DNA from 4 places in the Streptomyces sp. NBC_00727 genome. Region 1 is predicted to be linked to each of the others. Evidence: riboswitches for the same ligand, from Rfam matches in the RefSeq annotation. Region 1 holds a riboswitch; each other region holds the start of a gene.

Region 1 (6,993 bases):
AGCGTGATGAAGTGCAGTCCGGGCACACCCTCGGAGAGCAGCTTCGCGCTGAACCGCGTTGCGAAGTCGATGCCAATGGAGCGTACAGCGGCGGGGTCGTCCTTGGCGGCGAGGATGCGCTCTTTCAGCTCGTCGGGCAGCTTCGCGTCGCTGAGCTGGGAGAATCGCTCCAGTTGCCGGACGTTGGTGACCGGCATGACCTCGGGGATGATCGGGGTTCCGCAACCCGCCGCGACCACCCGGTCACGCATCCGGAGATACGCCTCGGGGTCGAAGAACATCTGGGTGATCGCGTAGTCGGCGCCCGCGCGGCACTTGTCCACGAAGTGCCGGATGTCGGTGTCCCAGTCCCCGGAGCGCGGGTGCCGCTCGGGGAACGCGGCGACGCCCACGCAGAAGTCACCGGCCTCCTTGATCAGCCGGACCAGGTCCGCCGCGTACCTCACGCCCTGCGGGTGATCGACCCAGGGGCCCATCGGGTCGCCCGGCGGGTCGCCGCGCAGGGCGAGGATGTTCCGGATGCCGGCGTCCGCGAACTGGCCGACCATGTTGCGCAGTTCGGCGATCGAGTGGTCGACGGCCGTGAGGTGCGCGACCGGGGTGAGCGTGGACTCGGCGGCGATGTCCTGGGTGGCCTTCACCGTGCCGGAGCGGGTGGAGCCACCGGCCCCGTACGTCACCGAGACGAAGCTCGGCGCGACGGCCTCGACCCGGCGCAGCGCGTTCCACAGGTTGCGCTCACCCTTCTCGGTCTTGGGCGCCCAGAACTCGAACGAGTACGAGGGCGCGCCGGTCGCGAGCATCTCACGCACGGTGCGCGCGTGATCTGTCCTGGTGGAAGGTGTGCCAAGGGCCATACGGGCAGGTTAACCAGGGCGGGGCGGGCCCCCAACCGAACCGGAGTCATTTGCCGGAATTGACTGATTCTTGTCCATCCTTCGGACAGATTCGTCCCAGGCCTGCTCCCGAGGCGTCCCGGGCCGTCGGCCCGAGTGCGGCTGCCCCGGTCAGGCTCCGGCGCGCTCGCGGACCCTGCGGGCCAGCTCAGCGGCGGCGGCGCCCGGGTCGGTCGCCTCGGTGAGGGCCCGTACGACCACGATCCGGCGGGCCCCGGCGTCCAGCACCTGGTCGAGGTTGTCCGTGTCGATGCCCCCGATGGCGAACCAGGGGCGTTCGGGGGCGAGCGAGGCGGCGTACCGCACGAGGTCCAGGCCGGGCGCGTGGCGGCCGGGCTTGGTGGGGGTGGGCCAGCAGGGGCCGGTGCAGAAGTAGTCCACGCCGGGTTCGGCGACGGCGGCGTCGACCTCGGCCTCGGCGTGCGTGGAGCGGCCGACGACCGGCTCGGTGCCGATGATCGCGCGGGCCGCGGGCACCGGCAGGTCGCCCTGGCCCAGGTGCAGCACGTCGGCGCCGATGGCGTGGGCCACGTCCGCCCGGTCGTTGACGGCGAGGAGCTTGCCATGGCGCTCGCAGGCGTCGGCGAGGACCCCGAGGTGCTCCAGCTCCTCGGCGGCCTCCATGCCCTTGTCGCGCAGCTGGACGATGTCGACGCCGCCGGCGAGGACCGCGTCCAGGAACTCGGGCAGGTCGCCCTGGCGCCTGCGGGCGTCCGTGCACAGGTAGAGCCGGGCGTCGGACAGCAGCGCGCGAGACGTGGACATGGTGCGGTTCCCCCCGGGGAAGACGGTGACGGCGGATCAGTGGTGCGGCGCGGGGAAGCGGGCCGCCCGCTCGCGCGGCGCGGCCCGCTTCCCCGGACGGTTCAGACGGCGAGCGCCTGGGCGCGGCGCTTCACCTCCGTGCCGCGATTCTCACTCAGTGCCTGCGCGGGCGTGCCCGGCAGGGTCGGGTCGGGAGTGAAGAGCCATTCGAGCATCTCCTCGTCGGAGTAGCCGTCGTCCTTCAGGAGTGTCAGGGTCCCGGAGAGGCCCTTGACCACCTTGTCGCCGTCGATGAAGGCGGCGGGCACCTGAAGCGCCCGGTTCTCCCCACGGCGTACGGCGATGAGCTGGCCCTCCTTGACCAGCTGCCGCACACGCGTCACCTCGACATCGAGCATTTCCGCGATGTCGGGCAGGTAGAGCCAGGCGGGGACGAGTGCATCGGTCTTTGCGTCAATCTCGGTCACGGGACAAGCCTGCCATCCCGGACTGACAGCCGAAACCCGGACTCGGCTCTTCAGGTCCCGGGCGGTTACGGCAGAACCGCCGACTTGAGCGGTACGGAGGGGTCCCCGGCCCGGTCCGCGTCGAGCCGGGCCCCCGCCTCGACGAGCCGGCGCCCCTGGGCCAGGTCGCGCGGGCGGCCGACCGCGAGCACCGCGACCAGGACGCCGTCGCGCAGCCAGCACACGGACCAGGCGGGTTCGGCCGGGTCGCCGCGCCACAGCAGGGTGTCCGCGTCCGCGTGGTGTCCGGCGTACTGCACGAACCGGCCGAACTGCTCGGACCAGAAGTAGGGCACCGGGTCGTAGGGCGGGACGTCCGCCGTGCCCTCGGCCGCGATGTGGGCGGCGGCGGTCCTCGGGCCCTGGAGGGCGTTGTCCCAGTGGTGGACGACCAGGCGGGTGCCGTAGCGGGCGGAGGGGAAGGAGGCGCAGTCGCCGACGGCGTACACATCGGGGAGCGAGGTGCGCAGCGCCGCGTCGGCCGTCACCGAGCCCTCGGGCCCGAGCGCGATGCCGGAGCCCGCGAGCCAGCCGGTGGCGGGGCGGGCGCCGATGCCGACGACGACCGCGTCGGCCCGGAGGGCGCGCCCGTCGTCGAGGACCACCGCGCCAGGTTCGACGCGGGCCACCCGGGCGCCGGTGAGGAGCCGGGCGCCGCTCTCCTCGTACCAGGCGGCCATCGGGGCGGTCACCTCGGCGGGCAGGGCGCCGGCGAGCGGGCGGTCCGCGGCCTCCACGACGGTGACCTCGCAGCCGGCGGCGCGGGCGGCGGTGGCGAACTCGGCGCCGATCCAGCCGGCGCCGACGACCACGACGGGGTGCCCCGCCTCCAGGACGGGCCGCAGCCGGGCCGCGTCGTCGAGGGTGCGCAGCAGGTGGACGCCGGGCACGCCGTCGGAGCCGGGCAGGGCGACGGGTTCGGCGCCGGTGGCGAGGACCAGGACGTCGTAGGGGACCGGGCCCGCCGAGGTGTCCAGCTCGTGGTCGCCGGCGCGCACACCGGTGACCTCGCAGCCCAGGCGCAGGGTGATGCCGAGGGCCTCGAAGCCGATGTCGAACGCGGACTCCTCGGCCTTCCCGAGCAGCACCGCCTTGGACAGCGGAGGCCGGTCGTAGGGCTGGTGGGGTTCGGCGCCGATGAGGGTGACGGGGCCGGTGAAGCCCTGTTCCCGCAGGGCGACCGCGGTCTGGACGCCCGCCATGCCCGCGCCCGCGACGACGACCCGGCGCCCCGTCCGCTCTGCCTGCTGCTGCTCGCTCACCTGTCCACCTTACGTACCTGACGAGGAGTCAGGGAAGGGAGGGCCCGGCCGCCGTCGTCCCGGCGGGGTTTAGGCTGGCCACCGTAAGACACGCGGGAGCCCGGACGCACCGGGCTGAGAGGGAGGCTGGCGGCCTCCGACCGTACGAACCTGATCCGGGTCATGCCGGCGAAGGGAGGGGCTGGACGCCCATGCGTACCCATCGCACCGACGGGACCGACGTCCTCGTCATCGGGGGCGGCATCATCGGCCTGGTGACCGCCTGGCGGGCCGCGCAGCGCGGTCTGTCCACCGCGCTCGCCGACCCCGAACCCGGCGGCGGAGCGGCCCGGGTCGCGGCCGGAATGCTGGCCGCCGTCACGGAGCTGCACTACGGCGAGGAGACGCTGCTCGGGCTCAACCTCGCCTCCGCCAGGCGCTATCCGGCGTTCACGGCCGAGCTGGAGGAGGCGAGCGGCCGGGACATCGGCTTCCGCGCCTGCGGCACCCTGGCCGTCGCGCTGGACGCCGACGACCGCGCCCATCTGCGCGAACTCCACGAGCTGCAACGCCGCTCGGGCCTGGAGTCGGAGTGGCTGACCGGGCGCGAGTGCCGCCGCCTGGAACCGATGCTCGCCCCGGGCGTGCGCGGCGGGCTGCGGGTGGACGGCGACCACCAGGTCGACCCGCGCCGGCTGGCCGCGGCCCTGCTCACCGCCTGCGAACGGGCCGGTGTGGTCTTCCACCGCCGCCACGCCGACCGCCTCTCGGTGGTGGCCGACCGGGCCGTGGGAGCCGTGCTCGACGACGGTACGCAGGTGGCCGCCGACCAGGTCGTGCTCGCCGCGGGCAGCCTCAGCGGCCGGCTCGCCGGGGTCCCCGCCCACGTCCTGCCGCCGGTCCGCCCAGTCAAGGGCCAGGTGCTGCGCCTCACCGTGCCCCCGGCGTACGCCCCCTTCCTCTCGCGCACCGTGCGGGCGGTGGTCCGGGGCAGCCACATCTATCTCGTACCGCGCGAGAACGGCGAGCTGGTCGTCGGCGCCACCACCGAGGAGATGGGCTGGGACACCACCGTCACGGCGGGCGGGGTCTACGAGCTGCTGCGCGACGCCCACGAGCTGGTGCCCGGCATCACCGAGCTGCCGCTGACCGAGACCCGCGCCGGGCTGCGCCCCGCGTCCCCCGACAACGCCCCGCTGCTCGGCCGCACCGCGCTGCCCGGCCTCCACCTCGCCACCGGCCACCACCGCAACGGCGTGCTGCTCACCCCCGTCACCGGGGACGCCATGGCGTCGCTGCTGGCCGACGGCGAGCTGCCCGAGGCGGCCCGCCCCTTCTCCCCCGGCCGGTTCTCACCCGCCCCCGCACCCCTGGAGCAGCCCGCATGACCGAGCCCACCGCGCTCACCGTGTCCGTGAACGGCGCACCGGTCGCCGTCGCCGCGGGCACCACCCTGGACGCCCTCGTCGCGACGCTGACCGACGCGCGGACCGGGGTGGCCGCCGCGCTCAACGAGACCGTCGTGCCGCGCGGCCGGTGGACCGCCGCCGCGCTCACCGAAGGCGACCGGGTCGAGGTCCTGACCGCGGTCCAGGGAGGCTGACCGTGTCCGACGACCTCTTCACCCTCGGCGGCGCCGAGTTCACCTCCCGGCTGATCATGGGCACCGGCGGTGCGCCCAGCCTGGACGTGCTGGAGCGGTCCCTGACCGCGTCCGGCACCGAGCTGACCACCGTCGCCATGCGCCGCCTCGACCCGACCGTGCAGGGCTCGGTGCTCTCCGTGCTGCGGAAGCTGTCCATCCGGGTGCTGCCGAACACCGCCGGCTGCTACACCGCCGGGGAGGCCGTGCTCACCGCCCGGCTCGCCCGCGAGGCGCTGGGCACGGACTGGGTCAAGCTGGAGGTGGTGGCCGACGAGCGCACCCTGCTGCCCGACCCGGTCGAGCTGCTCGACGCGGCGGAGACGCTGGTGGACGACGGTTTCACCGTGCTGCCGTACACCAACGACGACCCGGTCCTGGCGCGGAAGCTGGAGGACGTGGGGTGCGCGGCGGTCATGCCGCTCGGCTCCCCCATCGGCTCGGGCCTGGGCATCCGCAACCCGCACAACTTCCAGCTGATCACCGAACAGGCCCGGGTGCCGGTGATCCTGGACGCGGGCGCCGGGACGGCCTCGGACGCGGCGCTCGCCATGGAGCTGGGGTGCTCGGCCGTGATGCTCGCCTCGGCGGTGACCCGTGCCCAGGAGCCGGAGCTGATGGCCGCCGCGATGCGGCACGCGGTGGAGGGCGGGCGGCTCGCCCACCGGGCCGGGCGCATCCCGCGCCGCCACTTCGCCGAGGCGTCCTCGCCGACGGCCGGGCGGGCGGTGCTGGACCCGGAGCGGCCGGCCTTCTGAACGCGATGAGCCGCCCCGGTCCGGACCAACGTGCCGGAATCCACAGTTCCGGTGCCGGAAGGCCGCTGGAAGCCGGGATTCCGGCCCCTGGCGGCACGCCCCTGTCACGGCTCGGCTTCAGTACTGCGCCGGGTTCGCTCCGCGGCGGCGGGCCTGTCCGTGGCGGCTCGTAGACTCGCATGGTGGATACGACCCTCCAGGACCCCCTCGTCGGGCAGCTGCTCGACGGCCGCTACCGCGTCGATGCCCGCATCGCCGTGGGCGGCATGGCCACGGTCTACCGGGCCATGGACACCCGGCTCGACCGGGTGCTCGCCCTCAAGGTGATGCACCCGGCGCTCGCGACCGACGCCTCGTTCGTCGAGCGTTTCATCCGCGAGGCCAAGTCGGTGGCGCACCTCGCCCATCCCAACGTGGTCGGGGTCTTCGACCAGGGCGCCCAGGGGCAGTACGTCTACCTGGCGATGGAGTACGTCGCCGGGTGCACGCTGCGCGATGTGCTCAGCGAGCGCGGCGCGCTCCGGCCGCGGGCCGCGCTGGACATCCTGGAGTCGGTCCTCGCCGCCCTCGGCGCGGCGCACCGGGCGGGCTTCGTGCACCGCGACATGAAGCCGGAGAACGTGCTGATCGGGGACGACGGCCGGGTCAAGGTCGCCGACTTCGGGCTGGTCAGGGCCGTGGACGCGGTGACGAACACCACCGGGACGATCCTCGGCACCGTCTCGTACCTCGCCCCGGAGCAGATCGAGCACGGCACGGCGGACACCCGTGCCGACGTGTACGCCTGCGGGGTCGTGCTGTACGAGATGCTGACCGGCGACAAGCCCCGCGACGGGGAGTCCCCCGCCCAGGTCATCTACCAGCATCTGCACGAGGACGTGCCGCCCCCGTCGGCGGTCGTCCCGGGCCTCGCGCCCGAGCTCGACGAGCTGGTGGCGAGCGCCACCGCCCGCTCGCTCGAAGTCCGCCCGTTCGACGCGGTGGCGCTGCTCGCCGAGGCCCGCCGGGCACGCGCCGCCCTGACGGACGCACAGCTCGACGCCGTACCGCCGCGCGCCCTGGCCGTGGCGCGGGACGCGGGCGACGGCCCGGACGGCGAGGCGGACGGGGCCGACTCCCGGACGACGGTGATCCCCCGGGTGCTGCCCACGCACCTGGGCACCGCCCACCACACCAACCGGCTGG
Region 2 (6,993 bases), 1.9 Mb from region 1:
CCGCCAACGACGGTGCGTACCTGCAGTTCCTCCGCGAGCGGAACATGTCGGTCGGCCTGTACGCCCTGAACGCCGGAGAGCTCGACCCGCAGAATCCGCACGGCCAGGACGAGGTCTATCTCGTGGTCAGTGGTCGCGCGTCGATCACTGTCGGCATGGAAACGACACAGGTGGGAAGAGGAAGTGTCGTGTATGTGCCCGCCGGAACGGCCCACAAGTTCCACCACATCACCGAGGACCTGCGGGTGATGGTGGTCTTCTCCCCGCCCGAGGGATGAGTCCGCGCCCGGAGCCTCCCCGGGTTCCCTAGGGGATCGTTCAGGGGAGGACAAGGGATTCCCGGGGCCCGGTGACCGCCCCTTCGCCTCTAGCATCGAAGCAGGAACTCACAGAGACGAGGTAGGACGATGGCCGTGCGGGAGATATTCGCTGGTATGCCCTGGTGGGTGAAGTGGATCGCGGTACCCGTCATCGCGATCGTCGTGTTCGGCGGGCTGATCGCCAGCCTGGTCGCGTTCGTGGTCGGTCTGCTCTTCAAGATCCTGGTCTTCGTGATCCTGGTCGGCGGGCTCGTCTTCGTCGTACGGAAGTTCCTGTCGTCGTCCTCCGGTAGCGGCTGGTGACCGCACGCCCGACGGGGGATTAGCCCAGCTGAGCTAAGGGAAAGGCGAATCGGCACCCGGTCACAGGGCTGCCGATACAGTGAAAGTCCGCTGCCGCCGCCTGGGAAAAGCACCGTAAGTCACCACCCCGACCAGTGGTTTGTACGGGATCCGGCCTCCGAACCCCCAGGTCCGCGGCGGACCTGTGGGGGCGGCCCCCACGGGCGGGCTGACCGCCCGTCACCACGCCTGGGGGTGACCGTTGACCACGGCATCGAGTACGGCTGTTCCGACGCTCATCGGGTCGGTTCAGCGGGCGCTGAGGCTGCTGGAGGCTGTGGGCACCCATCGCGACGGGGCCCCGGCCAAACAGCTGGCGAGGGAAGCTGGGCTGCCCCTGCCCACCGCCTACCACCTGCTGCGGACCCTGACCCACGAGGGATACCTGCGCCGGGAGAACGGCGTCTTCCTCTTCGGCGCCGCCGCCGAACGGCTGATGGGTGACGGCGCCCTGCAGAGCCGCCGCGGCGCCATGACCCAGTCACTGGACCGCTGGCGGGACCTCGTCGGGGCTCCGGTGTACTGCGCGATCTACCGCGAGGGTGAGATCGAACTCCTCGCCGTGGCCGACACCCCCGAGCAGCCGGCGGTGGACGAGTGGGCGGCCTTCCGGGAGACCGGGCACGCGCACGCGATCGGCCAGTGCCTGCTGAGCCGGCTCGACGAGAAGGCCCGCGAGGACCACTTGGACCGGCACCCGGTCCGCCAGCTGACCCGGTATTCCGTGCGCGACCGCTCGGCGTTCCTCGCGCGGCTGCGGTCGCTGGAGCGTACGGAACCGGTCATCGAGCGACAGGAGTACGCGCTCGGGACGGTCTGTGCGGCCATCCCGATCGTGGCCGGATTCACCGCCGCCGCGATGGCCATTTCTCTCCCCCTCGACGAGGAAGAACGGTTGCTCCCCGCAGTCGAACGGTTACGCGCTGAAGTGGCCAGCCTCTTGCGTTCGTTCGTGTTCTCTATCAGTATCTGAAAAATCACTCCTTGTGATCTGCTATCGCGTGCACCACGATGGCGTCAATAGGGCCACGGGGGATCATTCCTGGCCAGATTCATCTACTGCGGGGTTGAACGATGCGTGAGTCGGTTCAAGCTGAGGTCATGATGAGCTTCCTCGTCTCCGAGGAGCTCTCATTCCGTATCCCGGTGGAGCTCCGGTACGAAGTGTGCGATCCGTACGCGATCCGGATGACCTTCCATCTGCCCGGCGACGCCCCCGTCACCTGGGCCTTCGGTCGCGAGCTGCTGCTCGACGGCCTCAACAGCCCCAGTGGTGACGGCGATGTGCACATCGCGCCGACCGAGCCCGAGGGCCTGTCCGATGTCCACATCCGGCTGCAGGTGGGCGCCGACCGTGCGCTCTTCCGGGCGGGCACGGCACCTCTTGTCGCCTTTCTCGACCGTACGGACAAGCTGGTGCCGCTCGGGCAGGAGTGCACGCTGGATGACTTCGACGGCGACTTGGAGGAGGAGCTGGGGCGCATTCTGGCCGAAGAGCAGAACGCCGGCTGAAGAAGCCCGGTGTTCTCGGGCCCTCCATGCCACTCGAACAAGACACCTGCCGATCGGGTGAATCACGCTCCGTGTTCCAGTCAGGACCTCGCCCGCCGTCGTCGGCCCCGGCCGCTCCGCACGGGTGCCGAAGCTCCGGCTTCCGCGCCGAGCCCCGTGCGGTCCGCTGTGACGACCACTGCCGCGAGCGCGGTCGTCACCGGTACGGAGGCGACCAGCCCGATCGAGCCGACGAGGGTGCGCACGATCTCCTCCGCCACCAGCTCGCTGTTGGCGACAGTGCCGACGCTGCTCTGCGCGACCGTGAACAGCAGCAGGAGGGGCAGCGCGGCGCCGGCATAGGCGAGCACCAGGGTGTTGACCACCGAGGCGATGTGATCGCGTCCGATTCTGGTCCCTGCCCGGTAGAGCTGCTTCGCCGTCATGGTGGGGTTCGCCTGGCGCAGCTCCCAGACCGCCGAGGTCTGGGTGACGGTGACGTCGTCGAGCACCCCGAGGGAGCCGATGATGACACCGGCCAGCAGCAGGCCGCTCATGTCGATGTGCGGATACAGGCCGTGGATGAGGCCGGTGTTGTCGTCGGTGTTCCCGCTCAGGCTCGCCCAGCCGATGAAGAGTGAGCCGAGCAGCCCGATCAGGAGCAGCGAGACCAGGGTGCCGATGACGGCGACGGAGGTGCGGGCGGTCGGTCCGTGGCAGATGTAGAGAGCGATCAGCATGATCGCGCCCGCCCCGACGACCGCCACCACCAGCGGGTTCGAGCCCTGCAGGATGGCCGGAAGGATGAACAGGGTCAGGATCGCGAACGACAGCGCGAGCGCCACCAGGGCCATGACCCCGCGCATCCTGCCCACCAGCACCACCGCGAGGGCGAAGATCCCGGCCAGCAGCATCAGGGGGAACTTCCGGTTCACGTCCGTCACGGAGTACTGGAGGTCATGGGGCGCGTCCGGGGCGTACGCCACCACCACTCCCTGGCCCTCCCGCAGTTGTCTGGGGGCGTCCGGCTGGACCACCTCGACGAACCGGCGTCCCTTGTCGGGGCCACTGGTGACCTCGACGGTGGCCTTCTCGCAGAGCCCCCCGTCGGCCTTCGGCTCCCCGTCGGGCGGGTCGGTCGCGCCGTCGACGGGGAGCTGGGCGGCGTTCACGTCCTTGCAGTCCACCTTGACGACACCCACCACCTTTCCCTGCTGGGTCTGCCGGTCGAAGCCGACGCCGGTCCGTTCGTGCGCCGGCGCACCACCCGGCCATAGCGCGACGAGACCGACGATCACGGCGGCTGCGAAGGGGATCAGCACCGCGGCGATCACCTTGCGCAGATGGGCGGATACAGGCGCGGCCGGGCCATGGCTGTGTGCGTGGGCCTGCTGATGGCCCTGCGGGTCTGGGTCGCGATGAGGGGGCGTCACCGGCCGATCATCGCAAGAAGGAAGAGGCCCTCTGTTCAGCTCGCCCGTCCAGGGGCTAGCGTGGTGGCACCTTTGCACACGCGGGAGCTCGGAGCACCGGGCTGAGAGGGCGCTGACCGCCGTACGTCCGTACGGCAGTGATGCTGCGCCGACCGCCGAACCTGTTACCGGGTAATGCCGGCGTAGGGAGTAGGTCTCATGACCACATCGGACACACGCACGCCTGCCTCCAATCAGGGCGACGAGGCCGGGAAGTCCATCGGCTGGCACAAGGGGTACGTCCAGGGGCAGCGCCCGGACATCCGGGTGCCGGTCCGTCAGGTGCACCTCACCAACGGCAAGGACGTGACGCTGTACGACACGTCGGGGCCGTACACCGATCCCGCCACCGCGACCGACGTCCGCCGCGGACTCGCGCCCCTGCGGGAGAACTGGATCATTGCCCGCAGCGACACCGAGGAGTACGCGGGCCGCCCCGCCCGTCCCGAGGACGACGGGCTGAAGCACACCTCGCCACGGGGCGGGCTGCGCAACCTGGACGCGGTCTTCCCCGGCCGCCCGCGCCGACCGCGGCGCAGCCGGGACGGGCGGCCCGTCACCCAGCTCGCGTACGCCCGCAGGGGCGAGATCACCCCGGAGATGGAGTACGTCGCGGTCCGGGAGAACGTGGCGGCCGAGGTGGTTCGCGAGGAGATCGCCGCAGGGCGCGCGGTGCTGCCCGCCAACGTCAACCACCCGGAGAGCGAGCCGATGATCATCGGGAAGCGGTTCCTGGTGAAGGTGAATGCCAACATCGGCAACTCCGCGGTGACGTCCTCCATCGAGGAGGAGGTGGACAAGATGACGTGGGCGGCCCGGTGGGGCGCGGACACGGTCATGGACCTTTCCACCGGCCGCAACATCCACACCACCCGTGAGTGGGTTCTTCGCAATTCACCCGTACCGATCGGAACCGTTCCTCTCTACCAGGCCCTGGAAAAGGTCGATGGCAGGGCGGAGGAGCTGACCTGGGAGATCTACAAGGACACCGTCATCGAGCAGGCCGAGCAGGGCGTGGACTACATGACGGTGCACGCCGGCGTACGCCTGCCGTACGTGCCGCTCACCGCTCGCCGCAAGACCGGCATCGTCTCCCGCGGCGGCTCGATCATGGCGGCCTGGTGCCTGGCGCACCACAAGGAGTCGTTCCTGTACGAGCACTTCGAGGAGCTCTGCGAGATCCTCGCCGCTTACGACGTGACGTACTCACTGGGCGACGGACTGCGCCCCGGGTCGATCGCGGACGCCAACGACGAGGCCCAGTTCGCCGAACTGCGCACGCTCGGTGAGCTGAACACGGTCGCCAAGAGGTTCGGGGTGCAGACCATGATCGAGGGGCCGGGGCATGTCCCGATGCACAAGATCAAGGAGAACATCGACCTCCAGCAGGAGATCTGCGAGGAAGCGCCGTTCTACACCCTCGGCCCGCTGACCACCGACATCGCGCCGGCGTACGACCACATCACCTCGGGCATCGGTGCGGCGATGATCGCCTGGTGGGGTACGGCGATGCTCTGTTACGTGACGCCCAAGGAGCACCTCGGGCTGCCGAACCGGGACGACGTGAAGACCGGGGTCATCACGTACAAGATCGCGGCCCATGCCGCCGACCTGGCCAAGGGGCACCCGGGCGCACAGGAGTGGGACGACGCGCTGTCGGACGCCCGGTTCGAATTCCGCTGGGAGGACCAGTTCAACCTGGCGCTCGACCCGGACACGGCGCGGGAGTTCCATGACGAGACGCTGCCCGCCGAGCCTGCCAAGACGGCGCACTTCTGCTCGATGTGCGGTCCGAAGTTCTGTTCGATGAAGATCAGCCACAGCATCAGTGAGCAGTTCGGCGGCCCGGAGAGCGCGGAGGCGACGGCCGAGGAGGTCGCGGAAGGGATGCTCCAGAAGTCGCGCGAGTTCGCGGCGAGTGGTAACCGGGTCTACCTGCCACTGGCCGACTGACCTGGTGGTGGCCCGATAAGCAGACGGACGCGGCCCTTCCCCGGGCCGCGTCCGGACGCCTCCGCCTCAGCCCCGCTCAGTCCAGTTCGTGTTCGGGGCCGCCGAAGTCGGGGCTCGTGAAGTCCGGGCTGCTGTACGTGGGGCGGGGCGCGGCGGCAGGGCCCTGGTCCGGGCCCGCGAAGTCCGGCCTGCTGTAACCGATCTTCGGGAGACGGCCCACCGGGCGGTGCGGTGCGGGGGCCGTGGGGCCGGCGGCGGGCTCGGTGAGCGCGTCGCGCAGGAAGGGCACGATGCCCCGCTCCAGCAGCGCCTGCCGCCAGGCCTCCTTGGCCCGGGCGACTTCGTCGGGCAGGTCCTCGCCGGCTTCGCGGGCCGTCAGGGACGTAGAGCCGTTGCGCAGGGCGGTGATGAGCAGGCCGATGGCCGCGACGAAGATGGCGGCGGCGGTGACGGCGGCGAAGAACCAGCCCGCGCCGACCATGGTCGTGGCGAACGCCGGTGGTGGCTCCAGCATCTTCAGGAGGTAGCCGGCCAGCAGGAAGATGGTCGCCGCCGTACCCGCCAGCATCGGCGCCAGAACGGTGACGACCGCGCCTATGCCGGCGCCCGACTGGCTGAGGCCGTCCGGCGTGGTGCCGGGGTCCGCGTCACGTTCGGGGGCGCGCAGTTCGTCACGTGCCTTCACGTACTGCTCGTACTCGGCGGCGGCCGTGGCGGTGATCAGGGCGACGGCAGCCATCGCCATGGTGCGGAGCTGGGCGACGTTGAGGCGTTCGCCGACGGCGGCCAGTTCCGGTCGTTCATGAGCGTGACGCAGTGCGTCGTCGAGGAGCCGTTCGTACTCGGGCCGGTCCTCGGTCAGCAGGTGCGGAGCGCTGTTCATGTGCATCCCCCGATGCTCCGTCGGGCCTGTGTGCCCGCTCTGGCCGGGCAGTTGGGCGGAAACGGAGGAGAGCCTGCTACTGATACGCCGATGGTAGAGCGCGCACAGCACGGGGTGACAGAGGGTTTCCGGAAATAGGCCCAGTGCTCGGCGTTGTCAGGTCGGGATTCGTCTTCCCTGCCGAACGTCAGTCATGCAGCGGCAGTTGGACGACCAGTAGCTTTCCGGCCATGGTCACTCCGCCGTCCATGGCGATGGCGAGCCCGTCCGCGTACACATGGGGGCCGTCGACCTGGGGCCCGGCACCGTCCTCGCTGTCCTCGGAGCCGACCTCGCCGGTCAGGTAGGGAATCGGGCTGTGACCATGGACGACGCGCCGGCCGCCGTACGCCGCCATCAGTTCCTGGACGGCCTCGGGGCCCTGGTCGTCCCGGAAGGCGAACCGCTTGGTGAGCTTGCGGAACAGGTCCCAGCACTCGTCGGCGTCGTTGCGCGTGAGGATGGCGTGCACCGTGTCGTTGACGTCCTCGAT
Region 3 (6,993 bases), 3.7 Mb from region 1:
GGCGGCGCGGACCCCCGGGCGGCGCGGCGGGCCGCCGTGGAGCAGGCGGTGCCGGTGGCGGTCCGCCGTCTGGTCCTCCACGAGCTGCGCGCCGTCGCCTCACTGGCGCGGTGGGTCCGGCGCCGCGCGCACGGTGTGCGCCCCGGGGACCTCGCCGCCGCGTACACCGGGCCGCAGACCGCGATGCTGTACGGGCTGCTCTTCGTGATGGCCGTCGAGACGGTGGGCCTGGCCCTCCTCATCCCGTGGCCGGTGGTCCACCGGGTGTTCCTGGTCCTCGACCTGTACGGGCTCGTCCTGGTCCTGGCCCTGCACGCCGCCTGCGTCACCCGGCCGCACGTCGTACGCCCCGACGGCTCTCTGCGGATCCGCTACGGAGCACTCTTCGACCTCGTCGTGCCCCAGGACGCGGTCGCCTCGGTCCGGGTCGACCGGCGATACCCGGAAGGCCGCCTGGTCACCCTCTCCGACGACGGGGTCCTCGACCTGATCGTGGGCAGCCAGACCTCGGTGACCCTGGAGCTGAACCGGCCGCTGCCCTTCACCCGCCCGCTCGGCGCTCCGGAAGGGGCCCACACCATCCGCTTCCACGCCGACGACCCCCGCGCCCTGGTCGACGCACTCCGCCGGCCCGTCTGACGGCGCGCGGCCCGGTCAGAACAGCGCGGGCAGCACCACGCACTCCGACGCGTCGAAGGTGACGCCCACCCGCTCGCCCTCCTCCGGCGTCCCGCGCAGCGGGCACTCGGCGTCCAGCACCGGGCCGCGCTCGGGGTGGAGGGTCACGGCGACATGGCTGCCCCGGAAGGTGCGCGCCCCCACGACGCAGCGCAGCCCCTTCTCCGGCCCGCCGATCCGGACCCCGGCCGGCCGCACCAGCAGATCGCACGCCCCCTGCGGCGACCCGGCCGGCACCGGCACCTCGCCCCAGTCCGTGTCCGCCGCCTCCCCCTCGACGGTCGCCTCGACCACGTTGTCGAAGCCCAGGAACCGGGCCACGAAGGCGGAGGCGGGGCGCTGCCACACCTCCAGCGGGGTGCCCACCTGGGCGACGCGGCCCTCGCGCATCACGACGACCCGGTCGGCCAGCGCGAACGCCTCGCCCTGGTCGTGGGTGACGGCGAGCACGGTGGTGCCGAGCCGGCCGAAGAGGGCGCGCAGTTCGACGACGAGCCGTTCGCGCAGGCTGCGGTCCAGCTGGCCCAGGGGCTCGTCGAGCATCAGGAGCCTGGGGCTGGGGGCGAGGGCCCGGGCGAGGGCGACGCGCTGCTGCTCGCCGCCGGAGAGCGCGGCGACGGCACGGCGTTCGGCGCCGGGGAGGCCCACGAGGTCGAGGAGTTCGGCGACCCGGCGGTCCTGTTCGCCCCGGCCGGCACCGTGCATCCGCAGGCCGAAGGCGACGTTGGCGCCGACGTCCCGGTGCGGGAAGAGCTGGTGGTCCTGGAACATCAGGCCGAGGCCGCGCCGGTGGACCGGGATGCCGTCCTGGTCGGTGCCGTCGAGCAGGACCCGGCCGCCGTCCGGCTCCTGCAGCCCGGCGACCAGGCGCAGCAGGGTGGACTTGCCGCTGCCGCTCGGCCCGAGCACGCAGACGATCTCGTGGTCGGCGACCTCCAGGTCCACCCCGTCGAGCGCGGCCCGGTCGCCGAAGTGGACGGTTGCCGATTCGAGCGTCAGCATCTTCTAGAACTCCCCGGATCGGTCGGTGCGGATGCGTTCGAGCAGCAGCAGCGAGACCGCGCACACGAGCATCAGGATGGTGCTGAGGGCCATGGCCTGGCCGTAGTTGAGCTCCCCGGACCGGCCCAGCAGCCGGGCCACGGCCACCGGAAGCGTCGGGTTGTCCGGACGCGCGATGAACACCGTCGCCCCGAACTCCCCCAGTGACACGGCGAACGCGAACCCGGCGGCGACCAGCAGCGCCCTCCGCACCAGCGGGAAGTCCACCTCGCGCCAGGCCCGCAGCGGCGAGGCCCCGAGCACCGCCGCGGCCTCGCGCAGCCGGGCGTCCACCGCCCGCAGGACCGGCAGCATGGTCCGTACGACGAAGGGCACCCCGACCAGCGCCTGGGCGAGCGGCACCAGGATCCAGGAGGTACGGAGGTCGAGCGGCGGCTTGTCCAGGGTGATCAGGAAGCCGAAGCCGACGGTCACCGCGGAGACCCCGAGCGGCAGCATCAGCAGCGCGTCGAAGCCCCGGACGAGCCGGCCGGCCCGCCGGGTGAGCGCGGCGGCGGCGAGGCCCCCGACGACCAGGGCGATCAGGGTCGCGACGAGGGCGTAGCGCAGCGAGTTCCCGATCGCCTCGATGGGCGCCACCAGGAACGTACCGCTGTTGGCGTCCGCCGAGGTGAGCGCGCGGTAGTAGGCGAGCCCGGAGCCGCCGAGCGAGCGTTCCACCAGCACGGCGAGCGGCAGCAGTATCAGCACGAGCACGCTCAGCAGCACTCCGCCGAGCAGCGCCCACTGCCCGGCACCGCTCGGCCTGCGCGCCGTCTGTGCCGGGTCGACCAGCTTCAGCGCACGCTCCCTGCGGCGTACGGTCCAGGCGTGCACGGCGAGGATCGCGCCGACGGCGGCGAACTGCACGAGCGTCAGCACGGCGGCCGTGGGCAGGGCCAGCAGTTGCGCGGTCTGCCGGTAGATCTCCACCTCCAGCGTGGAGAAGCCGGGCCCGCCGAGGATCTGTACGACCCCGAAGGAGGTGAAGGTGAAGAGGAAGACCATCAGCGCGGCGGCGGCCACGGCCGGGGCGAGCGCGGGCAGCGTGACGCGGCGCCAGGCGGTGAACCTGCTCGCGCCCAGCACCCGGGCGGCCTCCTCCTGACGCGGGTCGAGCTGCGCCCAGAGCCCGCCGACGGTGCGGACGACGACCGCGTAGTTGAAGAAGACGTGGGCCAGCAGGATCGCCCACACGGTGGTGTCGAGCCGTACGCCCCACAGCTCGTCGAGCAGCCCGCCGCGTCCGAGCAGCGCGAGGAAGGCGGTGCCGACGACGACGGTCGGCAGCACGAACGGCACCGTGACGACGGCGCGCAGCACCTGCTTGCCGGGGAAGTCGAACCGGGCGAAGACATAGGCGCCGGGCAACGCGATCAGCAGGGTCAGCGCGGTCGAGGCGAGCGCCTGCCACAGCGTGAACCACAGGACGTCACGGATCTCCGGCCGGGCCAGCACCTCGCCGAACCGGCCGAACTGCCAGACGCCGTCCGCCTTGAGCCCCCGGCCGACGATCGCGGCGACCGGGTAGGCGAAGAACACGGCGAAGAACGCGACGGGCACGGCCATAAGCCCGAGCCGCACCGCGGTCCCGCGCCGGGCCCGGGCGCGTGCGGACCTCCCGCGCGCGCCCGGTCCGCGTACGGGAGTCTTCGTTACTTCACTACGAGCGAGGACCATGACCGGACCCACTGCTCACGGTTCTTGGCGATGGTGTCCGGGGCGACGGTCGCCGGCTTGTCGGCGGTGGCGCCGAACTTCGTGAAGAGCTCCGGCACCTTCGCGTCCTTGGCGACCGGGCTGACGAACATGGTCAGCGGCATGTCCTCCTGGAACTTCTTCCCGATCAGGAAGTCCAGCAGGGCCTTGCCGCCTGCCTCGTTCTTCGCCCCGTCCAGCAGACCGGCGAACTCGATCTGGCGGAAGCAGGTCCCGGTGGCGACCCCGGTGGGCGCGGTCTTGGGCTGCGGGTCGGCGTACAGCACCTCGACGGGCGGGCTGGAGGCGTAGCTGACGACGAGCGGCCGGTCGGCCTTGGCCTTCTTGCCGCCCGCGGAGCCGGAGAACTCCTCGTTGTACGCCTGCTCCCAGCCGTCGACGACCTTGACGCCGTTGTCCTTCAGCTTCTTCCAGTAGTCCTGGTAGCCGTCCTCACCGAAGGTGGCGACGGTGCCCAGCAGGAAGCCGAGGCCGGGCGAGGAGGTCGCGGCGTTCTCGGTGACGAGCAGGTTCTTGTACGCGGGCTTCGCCAGGTCGGCGAAGGTCTTCGGCGGCGCGAGCTTCTTGTCGGCGAAGTACTTCTTGTCGTAGTTGACGCAGATGTCGCCGGTGTCGACCGGGGTGACCCGGTGCTTGTCCGCGTCCAGCTGGACATCGGCCGGGACCCGGTCGAGCCCCTTGGCCTCGTACGGCGTGAACAGCCCGTTGTCGAGGGCGCGCGAGAGCAGGGTGTTGTCGACGCCGAAGAAGACGTCGCCGCGCGGGGAGCCCTTGGTCAGGATCTCCTGGTTCAGGGCGGCGCCCGCGTCACCGCTCTTGAGGACCTTGACGGTGTAGCCGGTCTGCCGGGTGAACTCCTTCAGCACGTCCTTGGAGGCGTTGAAGGAGTCGTGGCTGACCAGCGTGACGGTCTTGGAGCCGGAGCCCTTGGTGGATCCGGAACCGGACGCCGAGTCGTCGGAACTCCCGCAGCCGGCCAGCGCGGTGACGCCGAGCGCGGCGGCGACGGCCGCGACCGCGGCCTTCTGGGTGGTGCTCATGTGTGATTCCTCCTGGAGTGACCAGGAAGAGACGCGGCCCTGCCCGCACCGGTGGAAACCGGAAGCGGGCAGGGCGCAACAGCTTGAGTATGGTCCGAACTTCCTACCCGGAATGACCCGGGCGAGGTTCAGAGGGTCTGCGGCCAACCTGTCCTTGGTGCCGCACTCTCAGCGCTGTGGCGCTCCCCTGTCGGAATATGCAGTTGATTTCGGCCCCAGGCTACACGGCCGTTTTCGGCCGCGGTTCCGCATGCCCGGGCCGCTCGCCCTCAGCGCTCGGAGGCCGCCAGCTGTCCGCAGGCGCCGTCGATCTCCTGGCCCCGGGTGTCGCGGACGGTGACCGGCACGCCGTGGCTCGCGATGGCCTCGACGAACGCGCGCTCGTCCTCGGGCCGCGACGCGGTCCACTTGGAGCCGGGGGTCGGGTTGAGCGGGATCAGGTTGACGTGGACGCGCCTGCCTTTGAGGAGCCGGCCCAGCCGGTCGCCGCGCCACGCCTGGTCGTTGATGTCGCGGATCAGGGCGTACTCGATGGAGATGCGGCGGCCGGACTTCTCCGCGTACTCCCACGCGGCGTCCAGCACCTCACGGACCTTCCACCGGGTGTTGACCGGCACCAGGGTGTCGCGCAGCTCGTCGTCCGGGGCGTGCAGCGAGACCGCGAGGCGGCACTTGAAGCCCTCGTCGGCGAACCGAAGCATCGCGGGCACCAGGCCGACGGTGGACACGGTGATCCCGCGCTGCGAGAGACCGAGGCCGTCGGGCTCGGGGTCGGTCAGCCGGCGGATCGCGCCGACGACGCGGTTGTAGTTGGCCAGCGGCTCGCCCATGCCCATGAACACGATGTTGGACAGCCGGGCGGGGCCGCCGGGGACCTCGCCGTCGCGCAGGGCGCGCATGCCGTCCACGATCTGGTGGACGATCTCCGCGGTCGACAGGTTGCGGTCGAGACCGGCCTGCCCGGTCGCGCAGAACGGGCAGTTCATGCCGCAGCCGGCCTGCGAGGAGATGCACATGGTGACCCGCTCCGGGTAGCGCATCAGGACGGACTCGACCAGCGTCCCGTCGTGCAGCTTCCACAGGGTCTTGCGGGTGGTGTCGTCGTCGCAGCTGATGTGCCGGACGACGGACATCAGATCGGGGAACATCGCCTCGGCGAGCTTGTCCCGCGATCCGGCCGGGATGTTGGTCCACTCGGCCGGGTCGTGCGCGTACCGCGCGAAGTAGTGCTGCGAGAGCTGCTGGGCGCGGAACGGCTTCTCGCCGATCGCGGCGACGGCTTCCCTGCGCTCGGCGGGCGTGAGGTCGGCGAGGTGCCGCGGCGGCTTCTTGGCTCCGCGGGGCGCGACGAAAGTGAGTTCTCCGGGCTTAGGCATGGTTCTTCCAGTGTCGCAGACGGAACGGCGAAGGCCCGCCGCCCTGTGGACGACGGGCCTTCGTACGGAAAACCGCAGGCCGGAGCCGGTCAGCCGGAGCCGACGAAGAGGACGAGCAGCAGCCAGACCACCGGGGCGGTCGGCAGCAGGGAGTCCAGCCGGTCCATGATCCCGCCGTGGCCGGGCAGCAGCGTTCCCATGTCCTTGATGCCGAGGTCCCGCTTGATCATGGACTCGCCCAGGTCGCCGAGGGTGGCGCTGGCCGCGACCGCGAGGCCCAGCAGCAGCCCCTGCCACCAGGAACCGTCGTCGATCAGGAACTGCATGCACAGCGCCCCGGCCACCATGGCGAAGGTGACGGCCCCGAACAGGCCCTCGCGGGTCTTGCCCGGGCTGATGCGCGGAGCCAGCTTGTGCTTGCCGAACCGCCAGCCGACCGCGTACGCACCCGTGTCGCTGACCACGGTCAGCAGCAGGAAGGTCAGCACCCGCTGCGGGCCGTCGTCGGCCTTCAGGAGCATGGCGACGAAGGTGGCCAGGAAGGGCACGTAGAACGCGGCGAAGATGCCAGCCGTGACGTCCCTGAGGTAGTCCTCGGGCGGCTGGGCCATCCGCCACACGAGCACCGCCAGGGCGGTCAGGGCCATGGCGACCCAGGCGCCCTCGGCCCCGCGCGCGTACCCGGCGACGATCATGGCGGCGCCGCCGACGGCGAGCGGCACGAGGGGCGCCTTGATGCCCTTGCGCTCCTCCAGCCTGGAGGTGAGCTCCCACAGGCCGACGACGACGGCGAGCACGATGACGCCGACGAAGACGGCCTTGACGACGAAGAGCGAGACGACGACCAGGGCACCGAGCCCCAGGCCGACCCCTATGGCGGCTCCCAGGTCCCGGCCCGCGCGCTTCTTCTGCGGAGGCGGGGGAGGCGGCGGCGCGGTCGGCATGGGCTCCTGCGGCTTCTCGTCGCGGAACAGGGGGCCGCCGCTCAGGCGTCCGGCCCCCTGTTCCCGGTGATCACGGTCTTCAGCGTCTCTACCTGCGTCGGGAACGTCCGGCACGATGGGCATGGGCCGAGTCTGCTGGGCGTCATGCACATCGTAGGCAGGACCCGCCGCAGCACCCTGCATCTCCGGCGCGAC
Region 4 (6,993 bases), 4.9 Mb from region 1:
GTGCCAAAAGAGACGGCAGTCGGGGTGCGCCGTAATTCGGTGGCGCACCCGGCGGAGGCTCTTGTACGTTGTCGTCGCGCCCGCGCCCGGCGATGCGCCCGGCTGCGGCTACTTCCTTCTGACACTCCAAGTGATGCCGCCGCCCTTTCCCTTGATCTCGCCGGGCGCGGGCGCGTCCAGAACTCTTTGAATCCGGGGGGATTCCCTGCCTCGTCACTCCCGACGCGTCTCCAAGGTCTGGTCCGAGATGCTGGTGGCCCCGCATGTCTCGGCCGCCGCCCGCCACCTCGCCGCCACCCGGCCCGTGCCCGGCTCGACCGCGCGCAACCTCCATACCTACGAGGGCGGCCCGGCCCACGTGCGGGAGCCCCGCGAGGAACTCTTCCTCCTTGCCGTCGGCAACTTCGTCTCCCAGGAGACCTTCTACGAGAGCGGCGCGTTCCGCGACGACCGGTACACCGCCCTCGTCGCCCGCCTCGCCGTCGAGCACCCCGCGTGGACGGCCGGGTTGCTGCGCTGGCTGCGCGGCGAGGGCAACATGCGCACCGCGTCCCTGGTCGGCGCCGCCGCGTACGTACGCGCACGGCTCGCGGCCGGGACCTGCGACGGGCCCTCCAACCGGTCCGTCGTCGACTCGGTGCTCCAACGCGCCGACGAGGCCGGCGAACTGCTCGCGCACTGGATCGCGACGTACGGGCGCAAGGTCCCGCAGCCCGTGAAGCGGGGCGTCGCCGACGCCGTACGCAGGCTCTACACGTCCCGGTCCCTGCTGAAGTACGACACCGCGTCCAGGGACTTCCGCTTCGGTGACGTGCTCAACCTGGTGCACGCGTCGCCCGACCCGGCCAAGCCCTGGCAGGGCGAGCTCTTCCGGTACGCCCTCGACCGCCGCCACCACCCGGAGCGGGCCGAGGCCCCGGCCGGCGAGCGGCTGCTCACCGCCCACCGGGCGCTCCTGGACACCCCGGCGGGCGAGCGGCGGGCCCTGATCACGGGGCCCGGCGGCGCGGACCGGCTCGCCGAGGCCGGCATGACCTGGGAGTCCGTGGCGGGCTGGCTGCACGGGCCGATGGACGCTGCCGTCTGGGAGGCGCTGATCCCCGTCATGGGGCCCATGGCGCTCCTGCGGAACCTGCGCAACTTCGACGAGGCCCGCATCACGGACGCGGTCGCGGACCGGGTCGCCGCACGCATCGCGGACCCCGAAGAGGTGGCCCGCTCCCGGCAGTTCCCGTTCCGCTACCTCGCCGCCCACCGGCACGCCGCACCGCGCTGGGCCGCCGCGCTGGAAGCGGCACTCGGCCACTGCCTGGCCAACGTGCCCGCCCTGCCCGGCCGGACGCTGGTCCTGGTCGACCGGTCCGACTCGATGTTCTTCGACACCGTCTCCGAACGGTCCACGCTCAGCCGGGCCGACGCGGCCGCCGTGTTCGGCACCGCGCTCGCCCTGCGTGCCGAGCAGGCGGACCTGGTGGAGTTCGGCTGGCGCAGCGCACCGGTCCCGTACGCACCCGGCGAACCGGTCCTGGACGTGCTGGAACGGTTCCACCGGCTCGGCGGCACCGACACCACGAAGGCGCTGCGCACCCACTACCTGGACCACGACCGGGTGCTGCTCGTCACCGACGAACAGGCCCTGCCCTACGGCCCCCGGGGGTCCGACCCGGTGCCGCGCAAGGTCCCGGTCCACACCTGGAACCTCGCCGGGTACCGGCCGGCCAACGGTCCCACGGGCCCGAACCGGCACACCTTCGGCGGGCTCACCGACGCGGCGTTCCGGATGGCCGGCCTCATCGAGAACGGCCGCCGGGCGGTCTGGCCGTGGACCGTCGAGGAGTGAGCCCGGTCAGGGGCGCCGGCGCATCCGCAGCGGGGCGTACACCACGAGGGCCACGAGGAACGCCACTCCGTACGCCAGGTCCGCGCCGTGCAGCGCCTCGGCCACCGGGCCCACGTACAGGCCGGTGCTCATGAACGGCACCGCCGCCGCGAAGGCCGCGGCGAACGCGGCGAGCGCCGGCCACCACGGGCGCGGCCGGGCGTGCTCGGCGGCGAGGTCGACGGGGGCGCCGCGCCGGTCCCTCGCCCGCACCAGCCAGTCCACGGACACGATCGCCACGAAGCCGGGGATCCAGTAGCCGACGAGGAGCAGCACGTTCTGGAAGCGGGCCGTGGTGTCCGCCGCGTGCATCCACAGCACCAGCGGGAAGCCGAGGGCGGCGGCGAGCGCCGCGGCGACCGGGCGCGGCACACGTACACCCATCGTCTGCAACGCCAGCGAACCGCTGTAGTCGTTCATCGCGTTGCTGCACAGCGCGGCCAGCGCGACCGCGAGCAGCCCGAACGCCCCGAGCGCGCCGCCGCCCAGCAGCGTGTCGACGCCGCGCGCGGTCTGGTCCGTGAAGACCGAGGCGCCCCACAGCCCGATCGTCTGGACCGCCACGAAGGAGGCGCTGATCCCGCCCAGCGTGCACCAGAACATCCGCGGCCGGGACGTCTCGCGCGGCAGATAGCGGCTGAAGTCACTGGCGTAGGGGGCCCAGGACAGCGCCAGACTCAGGGCGATGGTGCAGGTCAGGACGAAGGCGCCGGCCCGGTCCGCGCCGTGCACGGACCCGCTGGTCACCGGGTCGACACCGTTCAGGAGCTTGGTCGCGAGGACCGCGAAGGCGGCGGCGAGCGCGAAGGTCATGACGGTCTGGAGCCGGTGGATCACCTCGTAGCCCAGCACGCCCAGCGCACCCTGCGCGGCCATCATGACCAGGACGCCCAGCCAGAACGGCCAGCCGCACAACTGCGCCAGCGCGTCCCCGCCGAACAGACCGATCAGCGCGTCCCACGCGATCGAGGACAGCCACTGGAGCGCGCCCGGCAGCACCACACCAGGCCCGAACGCCAGCCGTGCGAGCGGCAGTTGCCCGGCCCCGGTCCGGCTGCCCCAGGTGCCGAGATACGCGGTGGGCGCGGCGCCGACGAGGGTGCCGAGCACGACGGCGGCGAGGGCGGTGCCGAAGTCCAGGCCCAGCGCGATGCCGACGGTGCCGGTGAAGACGCCGGTCATGGTCAGGTTGGGCGCGAACCAGACGGTGAACAGCCGCCCGGGGCCGCCGTAGCGCCGGTCCTCGGGGACCGGGGCTATCCCGTGCGCCTCGACGCGCAGATCGCCGGGCGCGGTGGGCATGCGCCCGCCGAAAGCGGCGCGCTCGTCCCGGGCATGCGACAACGACATGAAGACATCCCTCCGCCAGTGCTAACTGGTTCAGGTTCGACGGGTGTGATCTCAGCCCTGTCGCAGGGCACCCCGTGTCCGGTGTGGCGGCCAGGATAGCCGGAGGGATGTGCGGGTCCGAGCGGGGGCCGGCCGCCGGCGCTCAGAGGGACATCGCGCAGCGGAACCCGCCGTGACCTGTGGTGCTGTCGGGTGTGTTGGACGTACGGGCGGCGACCCGGTAGCGGTTGCAGTACGAGCGGTGGCACAGGTGCGAGCCGCCGCGCAGCACCCGGTTGCCGCCCTCGGGCGGCCCGGCCGGGTCGATCCGCGTCTCCGGGCGGTCCGGTACGTGCCAGTCGGCGCTGAACCGGTCGGCGCACCACTCCCACACGTTGCCCGAGACGTTGTACAGCCCGTAGCCGTTGGGGGCGTACGCCTTCACGGGCGCGGTGCCCGCGTAGCCGTCCTCGCGGGTGTTGCGGACCGGGAAGTCCCCCTGCCAGATGTTGCAGCGGTGCCGGCCCTTGGGGGTCAGCGCGTCGCCCCAGGGGAAGCGGGCCCGGACCAGTCCGCCCCGGGCCGCCTTCTCCCACTCGGCCTCGGTGGGCAGCCGCTTCCCGGCCCAGCGGGCGTAGGCGGTGGCGTCGTTCCACGACACATGGACCACCGGGTGGTCCCGACGGTCGCCGATCGAGGTGCCGGGCCCCTCGGGCGCCCGCCAGCAGGCCCCGGTTACAGCGCTCCACCAGGGCGCGCCGGGCACCGTCCCGGGCAGCACCGCATGGCGTGCCTCGCGGGGGACGAAGGCGCCGAAGACGTAGGACCAGCCGATGAGTTCGGCCTCGGTGCGGTAGCCGGTGGCCTTGACGAAGCGCGCGAACCCGGCATTGGTCACACAGGCCACGTCGATGCGGAACGGGGCGAGCACGACCTCCCGGACAGGCCCCTCCCCGTCGGCGGGGAACGCGTCCTCGTCGGCGCCGCCCATCAGGAACGGCCCGCCGGGCACGGCGACGGTGCCGCGCAGCAGGTCGGCGGTGCTCCACTCGGGCACGGCGAAGCCGGCCGGGGGAGTGGTGGCCGTGGTGACGGGGGCGGCCGTGGTCGCGCTCTCACGGCCCGGCCCGCAGCAGGCGCTCATGGGGAAGTCCGTTCGTCGTGGGCGGAGCCCGCCGGGACCGGCGCCGGGCGGTCCAGCAGTTCCGCCAGGTCCTGGCCCGTGGTGCGCAGCAGCAGGGCCACACCGCCCAGCGCCGCCGCCTCGCCGCCGAGGGCGGAACCGCGCACCTCGATGGAGCGGGGGGCGGACGGCAGAGAGAGCGTAGCGATCTGTTCCCTGATCGGAGCGAGGACCAGGTCGTCGAGCGCGGCCGGCTCCCCGTACACGACGACGCACTCCGGATCGACCTGGGCGGCGAGCGCGGCGAGCACCCGGCCCGCGGTGACGGCCGCTCCCCGGAGCACATCGGCCACCTCCGGCCGGCCCTCGGCGGCGAGCGCGATCAGCTCGTCCGCGTCCCCGGCGTCCACTCCGCGCTCGGCGCAGGCGGCGAGCAGGGCCGGGACGGAGATCAGCCCCTCCAGGCAGCCCCGGCCGCCGCAGTGGCAGGGCTTGCCCTCGGGGTCGCAGCTGGTGTGCCCGATCTCGCCGGCCGCGCCGTGGGCGCCGTGCACCAGTGAGCCGTTGACGACGAGCCCGCCGCCGACGCCCTGGGACCAGCGCAGGTAGACGGCGTTGTCGAAGCCCCGTGCCGCACCCCAGGTGACCTCGGCGAGCGCGGCCAGCCGGGAGTTGTTGTCGGTGAGCACCGGGGCGCCGAAGTGCCGGCCGAGTTCGGCGGCGACGTGCCCGGCGAACGGGGTCATCGCGTGCCGGTCGGCGGACGCCGGATTCTGCACGAAGCCGGGCAGGCCGAGGCCGATGCCCTGGACCGGGGCGAGGCTGATGTTCTCGCGCCGCACCAGTTCCTCGACCGCCCGGATCGCCTGCGCGGCCCGTTCGGCTGCCTGGCTGTCCGCCGGGACCGGGGCGCTGTTCCGGCCGACGATCTCATGGGCGCAGTTGGCGACGACCACGTGGATGTGGTGGCGCTGGAGGTCGATGCCGATCAGTTCCGCGCCGTGCGAGTTGAGCGAGATCTCCAGGGCCGGCCGGCCGCGCCCCCTCGGCTGCCCCGGATCGGGGGCGGGCTGCTCGACGACCGCGTTGCGTTCCAGCAGGTCGGACACGATCGCGAACAGGGTCGTACGGGAGAGACCGACCCGGTCCTTGAGCTCGCCCCGGCTGAGCGCCCCCGACCTGCGCAGCTCGCCCAGTACGGCGGCTTCATTGGCTCTGCGCAGGCGCTGGAGGGCATCGGTGCGTTCGGTCATGGACGCATGGTCGATCGGTCAAGTGCTTTCTGTCAACGCGCCGGACGAATTCACACAATGTTTATTCCCGAGGGTTGACGTAAAAAAGTGGACCTCCCTACAGTTCCCGTCAATCGCCGGAGCCGGCCCGCTCGAGCACCCCGCAACCTGCCCGGCCGGCTCCCGTCACCACTGTGAGCACGACCACCGAAAGGGCGGCCCGAGTGGCTCCGCGCAACGTCCTGTTCCTGATGACCGACCAGCACCGGACCGACACCCTGGGCTGTTACGGCAACCCGCTCGTCGAGACCCCCGCCCTGGACGCCCTCGCGGCCGAGGGCACCCGCTTCGACCGCTTCTACACCCCCACCGCGATCTGCACCCCCGCCCGCGCCTCCCTCGCCACCGGCCTCCACCCGTTCCGCCACGGCATGCTCAACAACCCCGAGCGCAACGGCGGCAGCAAGGACGAGCTGTCCGACGAAACCCCCATGCTCTGGAACCAGTTGGCGGACCGGGGATACGCCGTCGGGCACGTCGGCAAATGGCACATCGGCCGCGAGCGCGGCCCCGAGTTCTACGGACTGGACGGCGAGCACCTGCCCGGCGCGCTCAACCCCGTACACCACCCCTCCTACGAGAAGTGGCTCGACGAGAACGGCTTCCCGCCGTTCGCGGTGCGCGAGGCCGTCTTCGGGACCGCCGCCAACGGCACCGGGCGCGGCCACCTCATCGCCGGCCGCCTCCAGCAGCCCGCCGAGGCCACCGTCGAGGCGTACCTCACCGACCGCACCCTCGCCCTGCTGGACCGCTACGCCGCCGGCTGGAAGGCGACCGGCAAGCCGTTCATGCTGTCCTGCCACTGGTACGGCCCGCACCTGCCGTACCTGATACCCGACGCGTACTACGACCTGTACGACCCCGACGACGTGCCGCTGCCCGCCTCCATGGCGGAGACCTTCGCCGGGAAGCCCGAGGTACAGCGCCAGTACAGCGCGTACTGGTCCTCCGACGACTTCGACGCCGCCGCCTGGCGCAAGCTCATCGCCGTCTACTGGGGCTACGTCACGATGATCGACCACCAGGTCGGACGCATCGTCGAAGCGCTCAAGGGCCACGGACTGTGGGACGACACCGCGGTCTTCTTCACCGCCGACCACGGCGAGTTCACCGGCGCCCACCGGCTCAACGACAAGGGCCCGGCGATGTACGAGGACATCTACAACATCCCCGGCATCGCCCGCGTCCCCGGCGCCCCCGCCCAGGTCAACGACGACTTCGCCACCCTCATCGACCTCAACCCCACCATCCTGGAACTCGCCGGAGCCCCCGTGCCCGAACCCTGCGACGGCACCAGCCTGCTGCCCCTGCTGCACGGCGGGAGCGCCGACGGCACCCGCGACCAGGTCGTCACCGAATTCCACGGCCAC

The links. Region 1 has a riboswitch for thiamine pyrophosphate ahead of thiO (glycine oxidase ThiO). Riboswitches for the same ligand answer to the same signal wherever they lie in the genome.
Region 2: it holds a riboswitch for thiamine pyrophosphate, as region 1 does, so the genes downstream of both, thiC (phosphomethylpyrimidine synthase ThiC) here and thiO (glycine oxidase ThiO) in region 1, are expected to answer to the same signal.
Region 3: it holds a riboswitch for thiamine pyrophosphate, as region 1 does, so the genes downstream of both, OG242_RS24245 (thiamine ABC transporter substrate binding subunit) here and thiO (glycine oxidase ThiO) in region 1, are expected to answer to the same signal.
Region 4: it holds a riboswitch for thiamine pyrophosphate, as region 1 does, so the genes downstream of both, OG242_RS29550 (purine-cytosine permease family protein) here and thiO (glycine oxidase ThiO) in region 1, are expected to answer to the same signal.

The regions. Positions count from the first base shown of each region.
Region 1 is NZ_CP108981.1:1,623,640-1,630,632, forward strand. It holds gene metF (methylenetetrahydrofolate reductase [NAD(P)H]) at 1-857, opposite strand, end outside; gene thiE (thiamine phosphate synthase) at 1,008-1,661, opposite strand; gene OG242_RS07195 (Rv2175c family DNA-binding protein) at 1,763-2,128, opposite strand; gene OG242_RS07200 (NAD(P)/FAD-dependent oxidoreductase) at 2,194-3,429, opposite strand; TPP riboswitch at 3,512-3,623, shown strand; gene thiO (glycine oxidase ThiO) at 3,621-4,796, shown strand; gene thiS (sulfur carrier protein ThiS) at 4,793-5,011, shown strand; gene OG242_RS07215 (thiazole synthase) at 5,014-5,808, shown strand; gene pknB (Stk1 family PASTA domain-containing Ser/Thr kinase) at 5,991-6,993, shown strand, end outside.
Region 2 is NZ_CP108981.1:3,532,091-3,539,083, forward strand. It holds gene OG242_RS15945 (cupin domain-containing protein) at 1-278, shown strand, start outside; gene OG242_RS15950 (DUF5326 family protein) at 408-623, shown strand; gene OG242_RS15955 (IclR family transcriptional regulator) at 865-1,635, shown strand; gene OG242_RS15960 (SsgA family sporulation/cell division regulator) at 1,737-2,174, shown strand; gene OG242_RS15965 (YibE/F family protein) at 2,255-3,586, opposite strand; TPP riboswitch at 3,657-3,792, shown strand; gene thiC (phosphomethylpyrimidine synthase ThiC) at 3,785-5,578, shown strand; gene OG242_RS15975 (hypothetical protein) at 5,655-6,467, opposite strand; gene OG242_RS15980 (metallophosphoesterase) at 6,649-6,993, opposite strand, start outside.
Region 3 is NZ_CP108981.1:5,317,643-5,324,635, reverse strand. It holds gene OG242_RS24260 (hypothetical protein) at 1-639, shown strand, start outside; gene OG242_RS24255 (ABC transporter ATP-binding protein) at 655-1,680, opposite strand; gene OG242_RS24250 (ABC transporter permease) at 1,684-3,288, opposite strand; gene OG242_RS24245 (thiamine ABC transporter substrate binding subunit) at 3,375-4,478, opposite strand; TPP riboswitch at 4,561-4,677, opposite strand; gene rlmN (23S rRNA (adenine(2503)-C(2))-methyltransferase RlmN) at 4,748-5,854, opposite strand; gene OG242_RS24235 (phosphatidate cytidylyltransferase) at 5,944-6,993, opposite strand, start outside.
Region 4 is NZ_CP108981.1:6,547,023-6,554,015, forward strand. It holds partial or broken gene OG242_RS29540 (aldehyde dehydrogenase family protein) at 1-125, opposite strand, end outside; gene OG242_RS29545 (TROVE domain-containing protein) at 248-1,840, shown strand; gene OG242_RS29550 (purine-cytosine permease family protein) at 1,847-3,229, opposite strand; TPP riboswitch at 3,220-3,314, opposite strand; gene OG242_RS29555 (formylglycine-generating enzyme family protein) at 3,372-4,352, opposite strand; gene OG242_RS29560 (ROK family transcriptional regulator) at 4,349-5,584, opposite strand; gene OG242_RS29565 (sulfatase-like hydrolase/transferase) at 5,788-6,993, shown strand, end outside.